One region of the Blautia sp. KLE_1732_HM_1032 genome, then DNA from elsewhere that is predicted to be linked to it. Evidence: predicted binding sites of a transcription regulator. Region 1 holds the regulator's gene; the other holds the start of a gene.
What was found. The regulator HrcA, encoded in region 1, represses chaperone genes, less so after heat shock. The targets are predictions, from matches to a motif close to TGTTAGCACTCNNNNNNNNNGAGTGCTAACA.

Region 1 (10,032 bases):
AGTCTGCTTTACATTGCTTGATGAACAGGGAGGAAAGTTCCATGACAATAAGCAAAAAAAATATGAAGTGGATACCATGGCTTTTGATCCTGCCGGTTGTACTGATTCGAGGTTTTACAACAGTATATCCCATTCTGATGACTGTGAAAAACAGCTTCTTTAATATCAGTATCCTTGCAGGTATCAATGAATTTATAGGCTTCAAGAATTACCTGAAGGTATTTTCTGATCCTAAAGTGCTCACATCGATCAGCTTTACGGCAATATTTGTGGTTGCTTCCATGATCTTTCATGTGATCCTCGGAGTTATCCTGGCACTGATCCTGAATATGAAATTCAAAGGCCGCCGTTTTCTGAGGACCATCGTGCTGATCCCGTGGGCTATGCCTGCAGTAGTAGCCGGTATGGCTGCAAAATGGGCATTTAACAATGATTATGGTCTGATCAATGATTTTATCCGCTGGTTTGTACCGGGTTACCAGAACAGCTGGCTGATCAATACAGGTACTGCAAGAGCAGCGGTAATTGCAATGGACCTGTGGAAGGACCTTCCGTTCTTTGCAATTCTTGTACTTTCCGGACTTCAGTTTATTTCCGGCGATATCTATGAGGCAGCAAAGGTAGACGGTGCAAACGGGATCCAGAGCTTTTTCCGGATCACACTTCCGCTGATCGCAAAAAATGTCCTGACTTTATGTATTCCGTTCACACTCTGGAGACTGACAACCTTCGATCTGGTTTATTCCATGACATCTGGAGGCCCTGGAGAGGATACTGCGCTGATCGCATACAGAATCACAACAGAAGCATTTACAAATCTAAACGTAGGATATGCTTCGGCGCTGGCTATGCTGCTGTTTGTTGTAATGGCGATCTTCAGCTGGCTGAATATACGTGTTATGAATAAGTTTGACAGTTAGGGGGAATTATCGTGAAGAATACAGGAAAATATAATGTTTATCATGGAGTGGTAGCCGTTGGAAGATGGGTTCTGTTTGCAGTTGTGGCTTTTCTGATCCTGTTCCCGGTTTACTGGATCTTTATTTCTTCGATCACACCGTCAGGAGAACTGTTTAAAACACCGATCGATTATCTTCCGGATCATCCCACACTGGAAAGCTATAAATTTCTGATACAGAATGTAGGACTGCTTTCAAAGATCGGAAATACAGTTCTGATCGTAGGCATTACACTTGTGATCAGTACCGTGCTGTGTGCAATGGCTGCCTATGGCTTCTCAAGATTTAACTCAAAGGGAGTTTCTGTTGCATTTGCGTTTGTTCTGGCTACCATGCTGATCCCTGAGGTTGTCACAGCCCGCCCGCTGTATGAGTTTATGCAGAAGGTAAAGCTGTATGATACATATCCGGGACTTATCCTTCTTTATATCAGTACCGTTATACCGTTTACGGTTCTGATCCTCAGAAACTTTGTCGGTGAGATCCCGATCTCACTGGAGGAGGCAGCTGCTATTGACGGCGCATCTTTTTCACAGAGACTGTTTACGATCGTTCTGCCGCTGATGAAGCCGGCAATCGCTACGGTTTGCATTATCAACTTTATTACCTGTCTGAATAACTTTTTCACACCGTTGTTTTATTCAAATGGTATTCAGGTACTTTCTGTTTCCATCGTACAGCTTCCGTTACGTGACAACATGTATGGAGTTCCGTGGGATCTGGTCAGCGCCATGGGATGGATCATCCTTCTTCCGATCATTATCTTTGTAGCTGTTTTTGAGAAACAGATCATGGATGGTATCATGGCAGGTGGAGTAAAAGCGTAAATATAATATTTTTAATTTCCAAAAGAGAGGAGAAAACAGATATGTATCAGGCATTTACAGGCGGACTGGGAGGGATCGCACTTGCAAAGCATGGAAAAAGCCGTGCGATCAACGCAGAAAATCCTCATGGAGAAAAAGGCAGAGGCGGTATGGCTGCAAGTCATCTGGGACCGTCCAGAAAAGGAAGCCCGTGTCTCAGGGATATTGAGCCGGGAACTGTGGTAACTCTGGCAGAAATGGAAGGACCGGGACAGATCAATCATATCTGGATCACCGTTGATAACAAGACTACAGAGGCAGATTGCTTTGTACTGAGAGATCTTGTAATCCGTATGTACTGGGATGACGAGGAAACTCCTTCCGTGGAAAGTCCTCTGGGTGATTTCTTCTGCTGCGGATTCGGAAGGGAATGTTTTGTAAATTCTGTTCCGGTGGCTGTTGTTCCAAACAGGGGCTTTAACTGCTATTTCCCGATGCCGTTTAAGAAGAAAGCAAAGATCACACTGGAAAACCAGCATGCAAATAAAATCCCGGCTTTCTTTTATCAGGTAGATTACTGTCTCTATGATGAGCTTCCGGACGATATTGCTTATTTCCATGCGCAGTGGAGAAGGGAACGGTTGACAGAAAAAACAAAAGATTATACAATTTTGGATGGAGTAAAAGGAAAAGGCCATTATATAGGAACCTACATGGCACTTACCACACTGGAACGTTACTGGTGGGGCGAGGGAGAAATGAAGTTTTATATTGACGGAGATGAGGAGTATCCGACCATCTGTGGAACAGGAACGGAAGATTACTTTGGTGGTTCCTGGAGCTTTGCCAAACAGGTGGATGGAAAAACCGTGGAACAGAATTATAACACGCCGTATCTGGGATATCCGTATTATTCTGCCCATGACGAGCTGATCCACAATTTTTATCATAATGATGACTGCCCGCCAATGAGAGGCTTTTACAGATGGCATTTACAGGATCCAATCTGCTTTGAAGAGGATCTTCGCGTTACGATTCAGCAGATAGGCGTCGGATACCGTGGCCTGTTTGAACGACAGGATGATGTGGCAAGTGTAGCGTACTGGTATCAGACACTTCCTCATGCACCGTTCCAGCCGTTGATGTCAAAAGAGGATAGATGGCCCAGATAAAAAGGGTGGTAGAGATTGAAAAAACAGGTATTTTGCGGGGTATTTGCCCTGGCTCTGGCAGTGACAGGATGTGGAGTCCAGAAGAAGGAGGCTGCATCTGATATTGTGCCGGAGAACAGACAGGAACTGACGATCCTTCATGTGGATGCAGGCACAGAAGGCTTTGATTCTTTTATCAGCCAGGCGGAAAAAGATCTTGGAATAAAGATCCATATTGAAAAATGTCCGGCCAATGCGGACAATCGCCAGGCCAAAATAGCAACTCTTCTGACATCAGGAGATGATTCTGTTGATCTGATCACAGTAAATGATGAGATGATATCCGAATTTAAACATAAGGGATTTCTTCTTCCGTTGGAAGATACGGTTATGACAGAGGAGACAGCGGCGAATTTTCTGCAGGAATACCTGAAAGAAATATGCATGTCAGACGGACATATTTTTTCGGTACCGTTCAGGATGGATATCATGGCATTCTGGGTGAACCAGGAATTGCTGGATCAGGCTGGTCTGGACAGACTCTCCTGTCTCAGTGATCTTGAGATCCTTCAGAAAAAGCTTCAGAATACGGGAAAATATGCATATGGGGATGCATGGGAGATTTCTTACATATATAATAGTATCAGCGAGTATGTCGATTTTTTCGGAGGAGATTATACAGACTGGACGGATCCGAAAACAAGAGAAGCGGCAGAATATATGAAGCGAATGCTGGATACAGGGATGATATCAGAGGAGAATCTGATCGACCAGCATGACCAGCTGAATGAAAAATTTATAAACGGCCAGTATGGATGTATGTTTATGTATACCGGTGTGTTGAGTACTTTTCAGAATGCAGGCGTGTATGGAAAAGATAAGATCCATATGGCACCATTTCCGGAATTTGACGAGAAGGTGACCAATATCGCAACCTGGCAGTATGTACTGAATAAAAATTCTGATCATAAAGAAGCAGCTCTGAAGTTCCTTCAGTATGTGTCCGGATATGAGGCCAGTAAAAATTACGGACAGCTGACAAAAATGTGTCCAGCAAGACTGGATGTGATCGAGGATAAGAATTTTGATCTGGATGGCATTGAAATGATCCGGCAATATCTGAAAGATTATAAGCTGAAGGCAAGACCACTGTGCGCCGATTCCATAGAAGCTGTTTCGACTATGGGTACGGAATTTCAGAAATATGTGCTGGGACAGAAAACAGAAGCGGAATTTTTTACCGGAGCACAGAACTGCATAGACCAGTATTACAAAAAAGCATCGTACTGATGCTTTTTTTGTTGCGAAAAAATAAGAACTTTTTTTCAAAACATATTGACAAATATTTTACATGGTGATATCTTAAAGACTGTAGATGTTAGCACTCCACTAAAATGAGTGCTAACAGATATAAAAAAAGAATCAACATCCGTCAGGAAGAATAAAAAGGAAAGGAGATGGCTTCATGGAAGAGGTGTTGAATGAGCGCAAGCAAAAAATCTTAAAAGCAATCATCAAGACCTATATGGAGACCGGAGAACCGGTTGGTTCCAGGACCATTTCCAAGTATGCGGATCTCAATGTAAGTTCCGCAACGATCCGAAATGAAATGTCAGACCTGACAGATATGGGCTATATCGTCCAGCCTCATACCTCAGCAGGAAGGATTCCTTCAGATAAAGGCTACAGACTTTACGTCAATGAGCTGATGAAAGAGAAGGAAGCAGAGGTTGCAGAGCTGCGAGATCTGATCATTGAGAAGACAGATAAGATGGATAAGGTGCTTAAGAAGGTTGCGAAGGTTCTTGCTTCCAATACCAACTATGCTACCATGGTTTCCGTTCCGCAGTACAGCGGCAACAAGATCAAGTTCATCCAGCTGTCGAGAATGAGTGAGCTTCAGCTTGTGGCTGTGGTTGTCAGTGACAACAACACAGTCCGGAACCAGATCATCAATCTGGATGAGGAAATGGACGACCAGACGATCCTGAAACTGAATCTTCTTCTTAACACCAATCTCAATGGGATCCCGATCCAGGATATCAACCTTGGGATGATCGCCAGACTGAAGGAACAGGCAGGCAGCCACAGCGGTGTGGTGGCAACGGTTCTGGATGCAGTGGCAGCCACCATTCATGTGGAAGAGGAAGATATGGAGATCTATACTTCAGGTGCAACGAACATCTTCAAGTATCCGGAGCTTGCCGATAAAGAGAAGGCAACGGAGCTGATCTCCGCATTTGAGGAGAAGCATGAACTTGCCGATCTTGTAAAAGAACAGATGTCAGATGGAGAGAATACAGGAATCCAGGTTTATATCGGTGATGAGATGCCGATCCAGACCATGAAGGACTGCAGCATTGTAACTGCCAGATATGAACTGGGAGACGGAATGTACGGAACCATCGGGATCATCGGTCCCAAACGAATGGATTATGAGAATGTAGTGGACAGTCTGAAGGAACTGAAGAATCATCTGGATGACGTTTTGAAAAAGAAGAAAACTTAGAAAGGCGGTAGAAAAAAAGTGTCGGAGGAAACAAAGAAAACATCCGAAGAGCAGGAAACGGAGAAGGAAATCCCCGTAACTGACGGAAATCAGGAAGAAGAAAACCTGACACCGGAGGGAGAAGATCTGCCGGAGGAAGAAAACAATACTCCAGGCGAAGAAGCTGCCTCAGAGGATAAAAAAGAAGAAAAATCAAAAACTTCCTTCTTCGGAAAGAAGAAAAAAGATAAATCTGAGCAGAAGGTGGAGGAACTTACCGATCGCCTGAAGCGTACCATGGCTGAATTTGATAATTTCCGTAAAAGAACGGAAAAAGAAAAATCCAGTATGTACATCATCGGAGCAAAAGAGATCGTTGAAAAGATCCTGCCGGTTGTGGATAACTTTGAAAGAGGTCTTGCACAGGCACAGGAAGGCGATGCTTTTGCAGATGGAATGAAAATGATCTACAAGCAGCTTACCACAACACTGGATGAGCTTGGCGTGAAGCCAATCGAAGCAGTGGGAAAGGAATTCAACCCGGATTTCCATAATGCAGTGATGCATGTGGAGGATGAAGAGGTTGGAGAGAACATCGTGGTGGAAGAATTCCAGAAGGGTTACACTTACAAGGATTTCGTAGTACGCCACAGTATGGTGAAGGTTGCGAACTAACTGACAACAAACTTTATTTTAACAGATACAGACTAAAACAGGAGGAAAAAATCATGGGAAAGATTATTGGTATTGACTTAGGTACAACAAACAGCTGTGTAGCCGTAATGGAAGGTGGACAGCCGACAGTTATCGCAAATACAGAAGGCGCAAGAACAACACCATCCGTTGTAGCATTTACAAAAACAGGAGAGCGTCTGGTAGGTGAGCCTGCAAAACGTCAGGCAGTTACAAATGCAGACAGAACGATCTCCTCTATCAAAAGAGAGATGGGTACCGATTACCGTGTAACCATCGATGACAAGAAATATTCTCCACAGGAGATCTCAGCAATGATCCTTCAGAAACTGAAAAAGGATGCAGAGGCATATCTTGGTGAGAAAGTAACAGAGGCAGTTATCACAGTTCCGGCTTACTTCAACGATGCTCAGCGTCAGGCTACCAAAGATGCAGGTAAGATCGCAGGTCTTGATGTAAAACGTATTATCAACGAGCCTACAGCAGCAGCTCTTGCATATGGTCTTGACAATGAGAAAGAGCAGAAGATCATGGTATACGACCTTGGCGGCGGTACATTCGATGTATCCGTGATCGAGATCGGTGATGGCGTTATCGAGGTTCTTTCCACAGCTGGTAATAACCGTCTTGGTGGAGATGACTTTGATAAGAAAGTTACAGATTACATGCTTTCCGAGTTCAAGAGAACAGAGGGCGTAGACTTAAGCAACGATAAGATGGCTCTTCAGAGACTGAAAGAGGCAGCTGAGAAAGCTAAGAAAGAGCTTTCTTCCGCAACAACAACAAACATCAACCTTCCGTTCATCACAGCAACTGCTGAGGGACCGAAGCATTTCGATATGAACCTTACAAGAGCTAAATTTGATGAGCTGACACATGATCTTGTAGAGATGACAGCAGAGCCGGTTCGCCGTGCACTGTCTGATGCAGGTATCACAGCTTCTGAGCTTGGCCAGGTACTTCTGGTTGGTGGTTCTTCCCGTATCCCGGCTGTACAGGATAAGGTAAGACAGTTAACAGGCAAAGAGCCGAGCAAGAACCTGAACCCGGATGAGTGTGTTGCACTTGGTGCTTCCGTACAGGGTGGTAAACTTGCAGGTGATGCAGGTGCCGGTGATATCCTTCTTCTGGATGTTACTCCACTGTCTCTGTCCATTGAGACAATGGGTGGTATCGCAACTCGTCTGATCGAGAGAAATACTACAATTCCTACAAAGAAGAGCCAGATCTTCTCCACAGCAGCAGACAACCAGACAGCTGTAGATATCAACGTTGTACAGGGTGAGCGTCAGTTCGCGAAAGACAACAAATCCCTCGGCCAGTTCCGTCTGGATGGAATCCCGCCAGCACGTCGTGGAGTTCCGCAGATCGAGGTAACATTTGACATCGATGCCAACGGTATCGTTAATGTATCTGCTAAGGATCTTGGAACAGGTAAGGAGCAGCACATCACGATCACAGCTGGTTCTAACATGTCCGATTCCGATATCGACAAAGCTGTCAAAGAAGCAGCTGAGTTCGAGGCTCAGGATAAGAAACGTAAAGAGGCTATCGACACAAGAAACAATGCAGACTCCATGGTATTCCAGGTTGAGAATGCACTGAAAGAAGCTGGCGACAAGCTTGACGCAAACGATAAAGCAAGTGTTGAGGCTGACCTCAATGCACTGAAAGATCTTCTTGCACAGACAGCAAATGCTCAGGAGCTTACTGATTCTCAGGTTGCAGATATCAAGGCTGCACAGGAGAAGATGATGGAGAGCGCTCAGAAACTGTTCTCCAAGATGTATGAGCAGACTCAGGGAGCTCAGGGTCAGGCTGGTCCTGGACCGGATATGGGCAACATGGGCGGAAACGCTGGTGCCCAGGGCGGAAATGAAGCAGGATACGGCGATGATGTTGTAGATGCTGATTACAAGGAAGTCTAAGACAAGTAGGAAATAATTACAATGGCTGATAAAAGAGATTATTATGAAGTCTTAGGTGTGGATAAAAACGCCGACGACGCAACATTAAAAAAAGCATATCGTAAGTTGGCCAAGAAATATCACCCGGATGTAAATCCGGGTGATAAAGAGGCTGAGGCGAAGTTCAAAGAGGCGACAGAGGCTTACTCCGTTTTAAGTGATGCCGACAAGAGAAGACAGTATGATCAGTTTGGTCATGCAGCATTCGAAAACGGCGGCGGAGGCGGTGCCGGCGGCTTTGGTGGATTCGACTTCAACGGTGCGGATATGGGAGACATCTTCGGAGATATCTTCGGAGACCTGTTCGGCGGCGGAGGCAGAACCAGACGGGCCAACAATGGACCGATGAAGGGTGCCAACCTTCGTGCACGTGTGAACATTACTTTTGAGGAAGCGGTTTTCGGATGCGAGAAAGAGCTGGAGATCGTTCTCAAAGATGAGTGTACCACATGTCACGGAACCGGAGCGAAACCGGGAACATCACCGGTCACATGTCCGAAATGTAAAGGCCAGGGTCAGATCGTTTACACTCAGCAGTCCATGTTTGGTATGGTACGTAATGTTCAGACCTGTCCGGACTGTAATGGAACCGGTAAGGTGATCAAGGATAAATGCAGTGCCTGCCGTGGAACCGGATATACTTCTTCCAGAAAGAAGATCCAGGTATCTGTACCGGCCGGTATCGACAATGGCCAGTGCATCCGTATCCGTGAAAAAGGTGAGCCGGGAACCAACGGCGGTCCGAGAGGAGATCTGCTGGTGGAGGTAAATGTAGCCCGTCATCCGATCTTCCAGAGACAGGATATGAATATCTTTTCAACAGCTCCGATCACATTTGCACAGGCTGCACTCGGCGGTGAGATGCGTATTAATACCGTTGACGGTGAGGTTTCCTATGAGGTGAAACCGGGAACACAGACGGATACAAGAATCCGCCTGAAGGGCAAAGGTGTTCCGTCATTACGTAACAAGAATGTTCGTGGTGATCACTATGTAACCCTGGTAGTCCAGACTCCGACAAATCTCAATGAGGAAGCAAAGAAAGCTCTGGAAGCTTTTGATGCGGCATGTGGAAACCGTCCGTCAGAGGACAGCACATCCGAGACTTCCGAAAAAACCGAAAAGAAGAAAAAAGGTTTCCGTGAGAAAGTTAAGGAAATGTTTGAGGAATAAATAAAGTGAAAACAGGAAAGAGGCACAAAATGCCTCTTTCTTTTTTTTCTGTATTCGTGTATATTAAAAGAAGTGCCCGTTTTCGAGACAATAGAAAACAGGCGACAGACTGGAATGAAAATCCGTAAATGTGTATACAGCATAAGGAGATATAAAAGATGAAATGGAACCGTTTTACACTTAAGACAAAAACAGAGGCAGAGGATATTGTGATCTGTACACTTGCCGAGGTGGGGATTGAAGGTGTGGAGATCCAGGACAAACAGCCGCTGACCGATGAGGACAAAGCACAGATGTTTGTGGATATCATGCCGGAGGGACCAGCAGATGACGGGATCGCATATCTGAACTTCTATCTGGAAGAGGATGCGGATACCGAGGCAATCCTGAAAGATGTGAAGGCTGCACTGGAGGATCTGAGAAGCTTTGTGGATATCGGAGAGGCAACCATCACAGAATCCCAGACAGAGGACAAGGACTGGATCAATAACTGGAAACAGTACTTCCATCAGTTCTATGTAGACGACATTCTGATCGTACCGTCCTGGGAAGAAGTGAAGGCAGAAGATAAGGACAAGATGATCCTCCACATTGATCCGGGAACTGCCTTTGGTACAGGAATGCATGAGACCACACAGCTTGTGATCCGTCAGCTGAAGAAATTTGTGAAGCCGGGAATGGAGATTCTGGATGTGGGAACCGGAAGTGGAATCCTGGGAATCGTTGCACTGAAGCTTGGTGCAGGTCATGTGGTTGGTACAGATCTTGATCCCTGTGCAGTTCCGGCAGTGTCTG
Region 2 (10,032 bases), 690 kb from region 1:
GTTTACGATCTTCTTCAAAATGTACCTCCTTTATTTTCCCCGAAAACAGGAAATCGGCTGGCGCAAAAACGCGTCAGCCTCTTTCTGTTTCCGGTATTCATCCGCTATAAAATTATTTATTTCTCCAATGTGTAGATCTTGGAATAATCATAATAAATAGTTTTTAACAGACATTCATCAAAGCCTCCGAAATCTTTACTTACCGCATAGAAACCATTGGAATAAGCGATCGGATAGATATACATGTTATCATTGATCGTATTCTGGATCTCCTTATAAATCTCGCCACGTTTTGTCTCATCTGCAGTGCTGTTGCCCTCTTCCCATAATGCATCCAGATCTGTATCCTTGATCCTGGAATAGTTGGAACGGCTGACGGAAGAACTCATGTCTGCATAAAGGCTCGGCTCTTCTCCCAGAGTGTAGAAGCTCAGTACCAGATCATAATCTGTGCACTCCGGATCCTTTGTCTTATTCTTGAAGGTAGACTCATCTGTAGGAAGAAGATTGATAGTGATTCCTACATTGGCAAGGGCAGACTGTACATACAGAGCCTCACTCTCCATTGTCTTATCTGTGGAGATATACATCAGATTCAGAGAAAGACTTGTCTTTCCTGCTTCGGAAAGGAGCTCCTGTGCTTTAGCCGGATCATTGTCGTAGGTATTGTCCGGTTTTGTATAGTAGAGTGTATCCGGTGTGAAAATAGAATCTGCAGGTTCTGCATAATCCTCGGAAAGGAAAGCAAACTGACAGAACTCCTCTTTATTCAGTGCGTATGCGATCGCCTGACGTACCTTTACATCCTGAAGATCTTCGTTCAGCTCATTCATGAACATGGCGTTGACACGTCCGGAATTATAGGTATTGATGTTTACGTTATCATAAGCACTGACGGTATCGTAATCATCTGCGCTGATCAAACGTGCATCCAGATCTCCGCTTGCAAGTGCCGCATTGGCGGAGCTGGAATCCTTTACGATCTTGAAGGTGATGGAATCCAGATTTACATCATCAAAATAGTCATCGAATTTTGTTACTTTATAATACTCTCCGGATTTGTATTCCTCGAACTTAAAAGGACCACTTCCCACCGGTTCATTGTTGAGATCACTTTCTCCGATATTCTCCACGCCGTCATAAATATGCTTCGGAATACAGTAAACCTGGCTCAGTCCGCCAAGAAATCCTGCGGAAGATGATCCAAGGGAAATCTTGACTGTAAGGTCATCAACCTTCTCTGCCTCTACTGCCTTGTCATTAACGTATCCGTAAGAAGAGTACGGAACATTCTGCTTCTCATCTACCAGCACCTGCATGGTGAATACCACATCATCGGCTGTGATCGGCTGACCGTCATGCCATTTCAGTCCGTCTTTGAGCTTCAATGTGAATTCGCTGGCATCATCATTGGCTGTTACACTTTCGCAAAGTCCGTTTCCGTAATACATCTCTCCGTTCACGATCTCAAAAAACGGGCTGTACAGTGCCTGCATCATATCGAAGCTTGTCTGATCCACAACGTAAAGCGGATTGATGTTCTGCGGATCTGCTGTTTCTGCAATGGTAATATTTCCGCCTTCCGCCTTGGTTCCTTCTGTTTCTGCTGCAAAAGCAGTCATTCCTGACATAACAGTTGTTCCTGCCACTGCAGCTGCCAGAAGCGCTGCCAGTACTTTTTTTCTCATTTCCTGTTCCTCCTGTGTTTCAGTGAGTATACCTCTTTTCCCACCAGTTTAATATGATATAAGCAAGATAATACTATACCATATTACCTTTGTCAAGCTGTCCCTGGCTCTTCAGAGATTTTTTTACTGCATTTCGTTAAAGCTTGTATTTATTCTACATACAGATTACACAGGCGTCAAGATAAATTTTCTGTATCTTGCCTCTGATCTATATATATTTCCTTAATTCGTCATATTTTTGATCCAGTGTCCGTAATTGCACTTCAAAAATGCAGGCACGCATTTAAAGATCTGATCTGCATTCAGGCAGCATACCACCACTGCCGGAGATGCCTTGACTACAAATGCCATAAACATGGACAGAGGGATCACGATCCCCCAGGTACTGATCAGGTCCACCTTCATGGAATAAGCGATGCTTCCGCTTCCCCGAATGATACCACCGTTTGTCGGCATCTGATAGGACATTCCTACCATTACTACACTTAAGTCATTACCGAAAGCCCGAAGGCAACCCCTGCAATTTCCACACAGCGCAGTGTAGCAAGCAGGATCTGCGTCACTGCAAAGAAAAAGTAAGTAAACCGGATGATCGCCAGATAGGAAAGACCGGCTTTGATAATCGTCTGGTCTGTTGTAAAAAGCCCCAGCAGCTGTGTTGGAAAAAGGCTGGCCAGGATAAACAGCATAAGGGCAATAAAAAAGCCTGTGCGCATGGCCCAGGCACCGATCTTCCTTACCGGCTCTGTCTCTTTCTTTCCCCAGTACTGACTTCCGAATATGACAAGTCCGTCTCCCAGAGCCATAAGCAGCTGCTGAAAGACGAACTGTACCTGGTTTACGGTGGTCACACCGGATAATGCAGTTTCGCTGAAAGCTCCCAGCATAATGTTGTCCGCAAGATTGACACTTAAGGTCACTACATTCTGCAGCACCAGCATGGAGCATAATTTCAGAAAATTACGATAAAAATTCTTCATCAATCTTTTACGATGGCAATGATATCATCTGCGTTAATCACCAGATATTTCTCACCCTCATATTTGATCTCGGTTCCTGTGTATTTTCCGTAGATCACACGGTCGCCCGGCTTTACCTGTACCGGTACTTCTTTACCGTCTACGACCTTACCGCCACCTACTGCGATAACCTCTGCCTGCTGGGTTTTCTCCTTGGAGCTGTCCGGAAGTACGATGCCGGATGCGGTTTTGTCTTCTGTCTCAAAATATTTTACGATAACTCTGTCTGCAACTGGTTTTAATGCCATATTCATTTCCTTCTTTCTGTGATTATTAGCACTCTTGAGCTTCGAGTGCTACTCTTTTTTTATCATACTACATATCCGAAAATTGTCAAGATATTTGCAGATATGTAGTATGATATTATTTATGATAGGGCTCTCCGCTGATGATACGATAGCTGCGGTAGATCTGTTCCAGAAGGATCACACGCATCAGCTGATGAGGAAATGTCATCTTCGAAAAGCTTAAAGCATAGTCTGATCTCTTCAGTACTTCTTTTCCAAGACCGATAGAGCCGCCGATCACAAACTGGATATGGCTGGTCCCACGTATTCCCAGCTCGTTGATCTTCCGTGCGAAGTTCTCAGAGGTCAGCTGTTCGCCTCCGATCTCTAGAGTGATCACAAACGCATCATCCCGGATATATTTAAGAAGACGCTCCCCTTCCTTGTTCCGAATGGCATCTTCTACTGTTTCGCTGGCATTATCCGGTGTTTTTTCGTCGGACACTTCTATGATCTCCAGCTTGCAGTAACGCCCAAGGCGCTTGGAATACTCCGCAATGGCATCCCGCAGATATTTTTCCTTGATCTTCCCTACTGTCAGGATACTTATTTTCATCCACCGTTCTCCTCCAGATAATTCTCAAATTCTTCTGCTGACATCAAAACCTTCCTTGGCTTGGTTCCTTCCTCCGGACCTACCACTCCTGCGTCACAAAGCTGATCCATGATCCTTGCCGCACGGTTAAATCCGATCTTGAACATACGCTGGAGCATACCGATGGAGGCCTTTTCCTTCTCAATGATAAATTTACCGGCTTCTGTAAAATAGACATCTCTGTCACCGCCGCCGGCTCCTCCCGGAACACCAGCTGTATTGACCTGCTTCTCGATGGAGGTATCATAAACAGCACCCTGATTTTTGTCAGAGACATATTCTACGACTGCACTGACCTCCTCATCTGAAACAAAAGCGCCCTGCAGTCTGGCCGGCTTCTGATATCCCTGAGGATAAAACAGCATATCGCCCTTGCCAAGAAGCTTCTCGGCACCGTTCATATCCAGGATCGTCCTGGAATCCACACCGGAAGATACGGAAAATGCGATCCTGGACGGCATATTGGCCTTGATCAGACCTGTGATGACATTGACCGATGGTCTCTGGGTAGCAATGATCAGATGGATACCTGCTGCACGTGCCAGCTGGGCCAGACGGCAGATCGCATCCTCAACTTCTCCCGGCGCAACCATCATAAGATCCGCAAGCTCATCCACGATGATCACGATCTGCGGCATCTTCTCAGGTGCCTTTTCTCCCTCCGGGACCCGCATATTGGCAACCTTTTTGTTATATTCTCCAAGATTACGTACCCCATATTCCGCAAAGGCATTGTAACGGCTGGTCATCTCGGAAACAGCCCAGTTCAGCGCACCGGCCGCTTTCTTCGGATCTGTGACCACCGGAATGAACAGGTGCGGGATCCCGTTATATACACTGAGCTCCACCACCTTCGGATCGATCATGATCAGACGCACCTCATCCGGTGTAGCCTTATAAAGGATGCTGATGATCAGCGTATTGATGCAGACGGATTTTCCGGAGCCGGTTGCTCCGGCGATAAGAAGATGCGGCATCTTGGCAATATCTGCCACTACCGGTTTTCCGGCAATATCCTTACCTGCTGCAAAGGACAGCTTGGATTTCGCATTTTTAAACTCCTCTGACTGAAGAAGATCCCGCAGCATGACCGGGCTGTTCTCCTTGTTCGGGACCTCGATCCCCACGGCTGCCTTTCCCGGTATCGGTGCTTCGATGCGGATATCCGGTGTAGCAAGATTCAGCTTGATATCATCGGAAAGACCAACGATCTTGCTGACCTTCACACCCATTTCCGGCTGCAGCTCATAGCGGGTAACGGTAGGTCCGCAGCTCACATTGGTAACGGTTACATTGACGCCGAAATTATGCAGGGTTTCCTGAAGCTTCTGCGCTGTTTTGCGCAGATGTGCATCGGAATCTCCCTGAGATCTGCCATCTCCGCGCTTCAGAAGCTTCAGCGGCGGATACTGATATGGTTTCTTCTCCGGAGCTTCTCCCTGGCTGATCTCATGCTGGATATTTCTGATCCCATGCTCGATCTCTGTCTGAGATGACTTCGGGTTTCTGGAGGGCTGATGGGATGCCTTCTGTTCAGCTTCCGGCTGAGGATCCTCCTTTATCTCAGCGGGAACGGCTGCCTTTCCTGTTTCCCGAGAAGCTTTTGCTGCTGCAGCTGTCTTTGCCGGCAGGATCTGCTGCATCTCGGGAATATCCACATCCTCGTAGCCGGCATAAGCATCCTCCTCTTCGGCTTCCTGCATTTCTCTTTCGAAATCCGGCTCCTCCGACTCTTCCCGGGCCGGCTGGGACTGTGAACGGTGGATCTGGAATTCCAGCGGCTGAGCATGCTCCTCCGGTTTCTCATCAAGCCCTGGATCCTCTTCTGTCAGATCTGTATCTGCCGGAAGTACAGCCTTTTGTTCATCAAGGAAAGAAGGAAGATTAAATTCTCCTTCCCGGTTCGCCTTCACCGCAGCCTGTCTTTCTTTCTGCGATCTTCTTGTTTTTTTCTTTTGTTTTTTTGAGATATTTTCCGGATCTTTCTCTGTAAGGGCAAGTTCTTCTTCCTCCAGCTCTTCTTCCAGCCGGCGGATCTTCTCCGCTCTTTTTTCCGCACGGATCTTTCTGCGAAGCTCCTTCTGCTTTTCTCTGTCCGGCTGTCCCTCAAGATAAGCTTCTCTGCCCTCTCTTGCTGCATCTGTAAAAAAGTCCAGGATCTTATTCATAAATCCGAAGAAGGATCTCTGTGTTATGATAATGAGAGACACAAGAAGCACCAGAACGATGATCACAGTTCCGCCCACAACGCCAAAAGCGGATGCTGTGGAAATACATACTGCACCACCGAATACTCCACCGCCGGTACGGTATTCCGAACTCAGTGAATAATAATCTGAAAACGTGGTACTTGGCGTATAGCCCTCTGTGATCAGCTGAAGAAAGCCGCAGAGGAACACAAAAAATACCACGCCCGCCAGTACCTTTTTGTAGGCAAGGCGGTTGGTATTGTTCACGATCAGGAACGTAACTCCGGCAAAAAGCAGGATCGGGAAAATATATGCACAAAGTCCCATGATGCCAAAGCATACGGCACTGATGGCATTTCCTACGATTCCTCCCATACCAAATGCACTGATCATCAGGATCAGGCAGGCCGCAAACATCACAAGGATCAAGATCTCTGTCTGAAAGCGGTTACCGACAGGCTGCTGCTTCGCTGCAGGTTTTCTTTTTCTTTTTTTTGTCGTTTTTGAAGCTGCCATTGTCAGACTCCTCCCAGTTGATATCAAATATAATTCGCTGCCAGAATAAGGATTCCGGCTGCAAAAGAATAAAATGCAAAATAACGCAGTCTGACCTGATTCGAAAGCTTAAGCATAAAACGGATCACCAGATAGCCTGTGATCCCGGCCACGATCATTCCAAGAACATAAGTAAATCCCTGGCCAACAGTCATATGAACAGAAGTGAACTCTCCCATCTCCACAAAAAAAGCTCCCACCACAGCCGGAATGCTCATCAGCAGCGAATATTTCACTGCAAACTTCCGTCCGAGGCCGCAGAAAAGTCCTGCGCTCATGGTAAGTCCAAGCCTGGAAAGGCCCGGAAACACAGAAAGGCCCTGGCAGATACCCATCCACATAGCATCTCCGAAGCTGGTTTCTTTTGTTCCCTTGCTGCCATTGACATTACTGTAGTCCACAACAAGGAGGATCACACCTGTAAGAAGGATTCCGATCCCGGAAAACATGTGTGAGGATGCGCTTCGCACAACAAGTCGTTTGCACTGATATCCGATCAGGACTGTAGGAATAGTAGATACCATAATCAGGGCAGTAAGCTTCCGGTAAGTTCCGCTTATGATCTTTGCGTAGGTAAGCTCTTTCCCAGTCCTACGGTTATAGAGAAAAATATTGGCATTTCCGATCAGATCCAGTATCATTCCGATCAGCTCGATCCCGATCTTCTTGATGTCCTTCAGAAAAACAAGGATCAGAGCTATCATAGTTCCCAGATGGAGCATCACTTCAAAAAGCACACCGGAGCCTCTGGTACCGCCCAAAAGATCCTGCACTCCACAGAGATGTCCGAAGCTGCTCACCGGCAGAAATTCGGTGATTCCCTGAATGATTCCCAATATAATCGCATGTATCACTGACATAATGATATTTCCTTTTCTTAAATTTTTTCCAACACATTATAGCATAACTGAGTAAAACTTACAATCTTCACTTGGCAAAAGTTTCAAACAAATGTTCTTTTTTGATCTACAAGAAAAAAAATCCTCCGGCTGCATCAAAAAACACAGTCGGAGGATCTGTTTATAAACAGACTTTCTGCTTATTTATTTTTCAGATATTCGTCGATACCTTTTGCACCAGCTTTACCTGCACCCATGGCAAGGATTACGGTAGCTGCACCTGTAACGGCATCACCACCGGCATATACGCCGTCCTTGGATGTCTTACCGGTTTCTTCCTCGGCAACGATACATCTTCTCTTGTTGATGTCAAGGCCCTTGGTTGTGGAAGAGATCAGCGGGTTCGGTGAAGTACCAAGAGACATGATGACAGTATCTACATCCATATCATACTCGGAACCAGGAATCTCTACCGGACGTCTTCTTCCGGATGCATCCGGCTCACCAAGCTCCATCTTGACAACCTTCATACCGTTTACGTGGCCGTTCTCATCAACGAGGATCTCCTTCGGATTTGTAAGAAGATCAAAGATGATGCCCTCTTCCTTAGCGTGATGAACTTCCTCTGCTCGTGCAGGAAGCTCTGCCTCACTTCTTCTGTATACGATATGTACCTCAGCACCAAGTCTCAGCGCTGTTCTTGCAGCATCCATGGCAACGTTACCACCGCCGACAACTGCAACCTTTTTGCCTGCTGCGATCGGTGTATCATAGGAATCATCGAATGCTTTCATGAGGTTGCTTCTTGTCAGGTACTCGTTTGCAGAGAATACACCGCTTGCATTCTCACCCGGGATGCCCATGAACATCGGAAGTCCTGCACCGGAACCGATGAATACAGCCTCAAATCCCTCATCCTCGATCAGCTGATCGATGGTAGTGGACTTACCGATGACAACGTTTGTCTCGAATTTAACGCCAAGTTCTTTGACCTTCTCGATCTCTTTCTTAACAACCTTCTGCTTCGGAAGACGGAACTCCGGAATACCGTAAACAAGAACACCGCCAAGCTCATGAAGAGCCTCGAATACAGTTACATCGTATCCTGCCTTTGCAAGGTCACCTGCACAGGTAAGTCCGGATGGACCGGAACCGATCACTGCAACCTTATGTCCGTTCTTAACCTCTGCTCCTGCAGGTTTGATATCATGCTCCAGAGCATAGTCTGCAACGAATCTCTCCAGCTTACCGATAGAAACAGCCTCGCCCTTCTTACCGCGGATACACTGTCCCTCACACTGGGATTCCTGCGGACATACACGACCACAGATAGCCGGAAGTGCGGAAGATAAACCGATCACCTTGTAAGCCTCTTCCATGTTGCCCTCTTTGATGTGCTCGATAAATCCCGGAATATTGATGGATACCGGACATCCCTCTACACATTTCGGTTTCTTACAGCCAAGGCATCTCTGTGCCTCTTCCATTGCTTCTTCCTGATTATATCCAAGACATACTTCCTCGAAGTTTGTCGCACGTACCTTCGGATCCTGCTCTCTTACAGGAACTTTTTTTAACATTTTTGCATCTGCCATTAGTTGTCACCTCCGCAATGTCCGCATCCACCGTGGTGGGTATCGCCTTCCTGAAGCTTCAGTAATGCACGGCCCTCCTGGGTCTTATACATCTGGCTTCTCTTCATAGCCTGATCGAAATCAACGAGATGTCCGTCGAACTCCGGTCCGTCTACGCAGGCAAATTTGATCTCATCACCGACCTGGAGACGACAAGCGCCGCACATACCGGTTCCGTCAACCATGATCGGGTTCATGCTGACAATTGTGTGGATACCAAGCTTCTTGGTAAGAAGACAGACAAATTTCATCATGATCATCGGTCCGATCGCTACACAGACGTCATAATGCTTGCCCTCGTTTGTCACAAGATCCTCAAGAGTCTTTGTTACCATACCGGAACGGCCATAGGAACCGTCATCTGTTGTAACATAAAGATTGGAAACAGCGCCAAGCTCTTTCTCAAGGATAACCATATCCTTAGTCTTGGAACCAAGGATAACATCCGCTGTGATGCCGTGCTCATGGAGCCATTTAACCTGCGGATAAACAGGTGCGGTACCGACACCACCGGCTACGAATACCATTTTTTTCTTCTTAAGTTCTTCGATATCCTCATGGACGAACTCAGACGGACATCCCAGAGGTCCTACGAAATCACGGAATGAATCTCCCGCCTTCAGTGCGGACATCTTAATGGTAGATGCTCCGATCTCCTGGAATACGATGGTAACTGTACCGGCCTCGCGATCGTAATCGCAGATGGTAAGCGGGATCCTTTCTCCCTTTTCGTCAAGTTTCACAATGATAAATTGTCCTGGCAGACAGTGGCTTGCAACACGTGGTGCATGCACAACCATAAGATGGATCTTAGCTGCCAGCGTTTCAGCTTTTAAAACCTTATACATGGTCTTCCTCCTCGCGCAAATTATAAACCTTTATTAATAATACGCTAAAAATCAGCATATGACAAGAGTAGATTTACAATTTCTGTCAAAATTCTTTACCACAGCACAGCGCAACCATGTTAGCCTTATACAACTAGCATCATCAAAAGCCACATACAAAACTGGTTATTTCTGTGTTTTTTTCCTTTCGATAAGGGTATACAATCGGTCCAGTGCCTCCCGGATCCCTCCTACTTCATCGATGAGTCCTTCCTTTACCGCTTCCTCACCCTCCAGCATAGTCCCCACATCTTTTACAAGCTGGGAGGTATCCAGCATCAGCTCCTCCATCCGTTCTGCCGTGATATGTGAATGTCCGGATACAAAGGCAATGATCCG

Region 2: the regulator HrcA is predicted to act here: its motif matches at 2,979-3,009, upstream of groES (co-chaperone GroES).

The regions. Positions count from the first base shown of each region.
Region 1 covers NZ_CP102266.1:2,777,121-2,787,152, reverse strand. The annotation lists gene NQ489_RS13305 (carbohydrate ABC transporter permease) at 42-920, shown strand; gene NQ489_RS13300 (carbohydrate ABC transporter permease) at 932-1,786, shown strand; gene NQ489_RS13295 (glycoside hydrolase family 172 protein) at 1,828-2,937, shown strand; gene NQ489_RS13290 (ABC transporter substrate-binding protein) at 2,953-4,206, shown strand; gene hrcA (heat-inducible transcriptional repressor HrcA) at 4,382-5,425, shown strand; gene grpE (nucleotide exchange factor GrpE) at 5,444-6,079, shown strand; gene dnaK (molecular chaperone DnaK) at 6,133-8,025, shown strand; gene dnaJ (molecular chaperone DnaJ) at 8,047-9,237, shown strand; gene prmA (50S ribosomal protein L11 methyltransferase) at 9,396-10,032, shown strand, end outside.
Region 2 covers NZ_CP102266.1:2,090,117-2,100,148, forward strand. The annotation lists gene NQ489_RS10030 (ABC transporter permease) at 1-18, opposite strand, end outside; gene NQ489_RS10035 (ABC transporter substrate-binding protein) at 117-1,688, opposite strand; gene NQ489_RS17620 (hypothetical protein) at 1,911-2,165, opposite strand; gene NQ489_RS10040 (MATE family efflux transporter) at 2,174-2,668, opposite strand; gene groES (co-chaperone GroES) at 2,668-2,955, opposite strand; gene rlmH (23S rRNA (pseudouridine(1915)-N(3))-methyltransferase RlmH) at 3,071-3,550, opposite strand; gene NQ489_RS10055 (DNA translocase FtsK) at 3,547-6,294, opposite strand; gene NQ489_RS10060 (undecaprenyl-diphosphate phosphatase) at 6,318-7,193, opposite strand; gene gltA (NADPH-dependent glutamate synthase) at 7,373-8,767, opposite strand; gene NQ489_RS10070 (sulfide/dihydroorotate dehydrogenase-like FAD/NAD-binding protein) at 8,767-9,654, opposite strand; gene NQ489_RS10075 (ClpP family protease) at 9,820-10,032, opposite strand, start outside.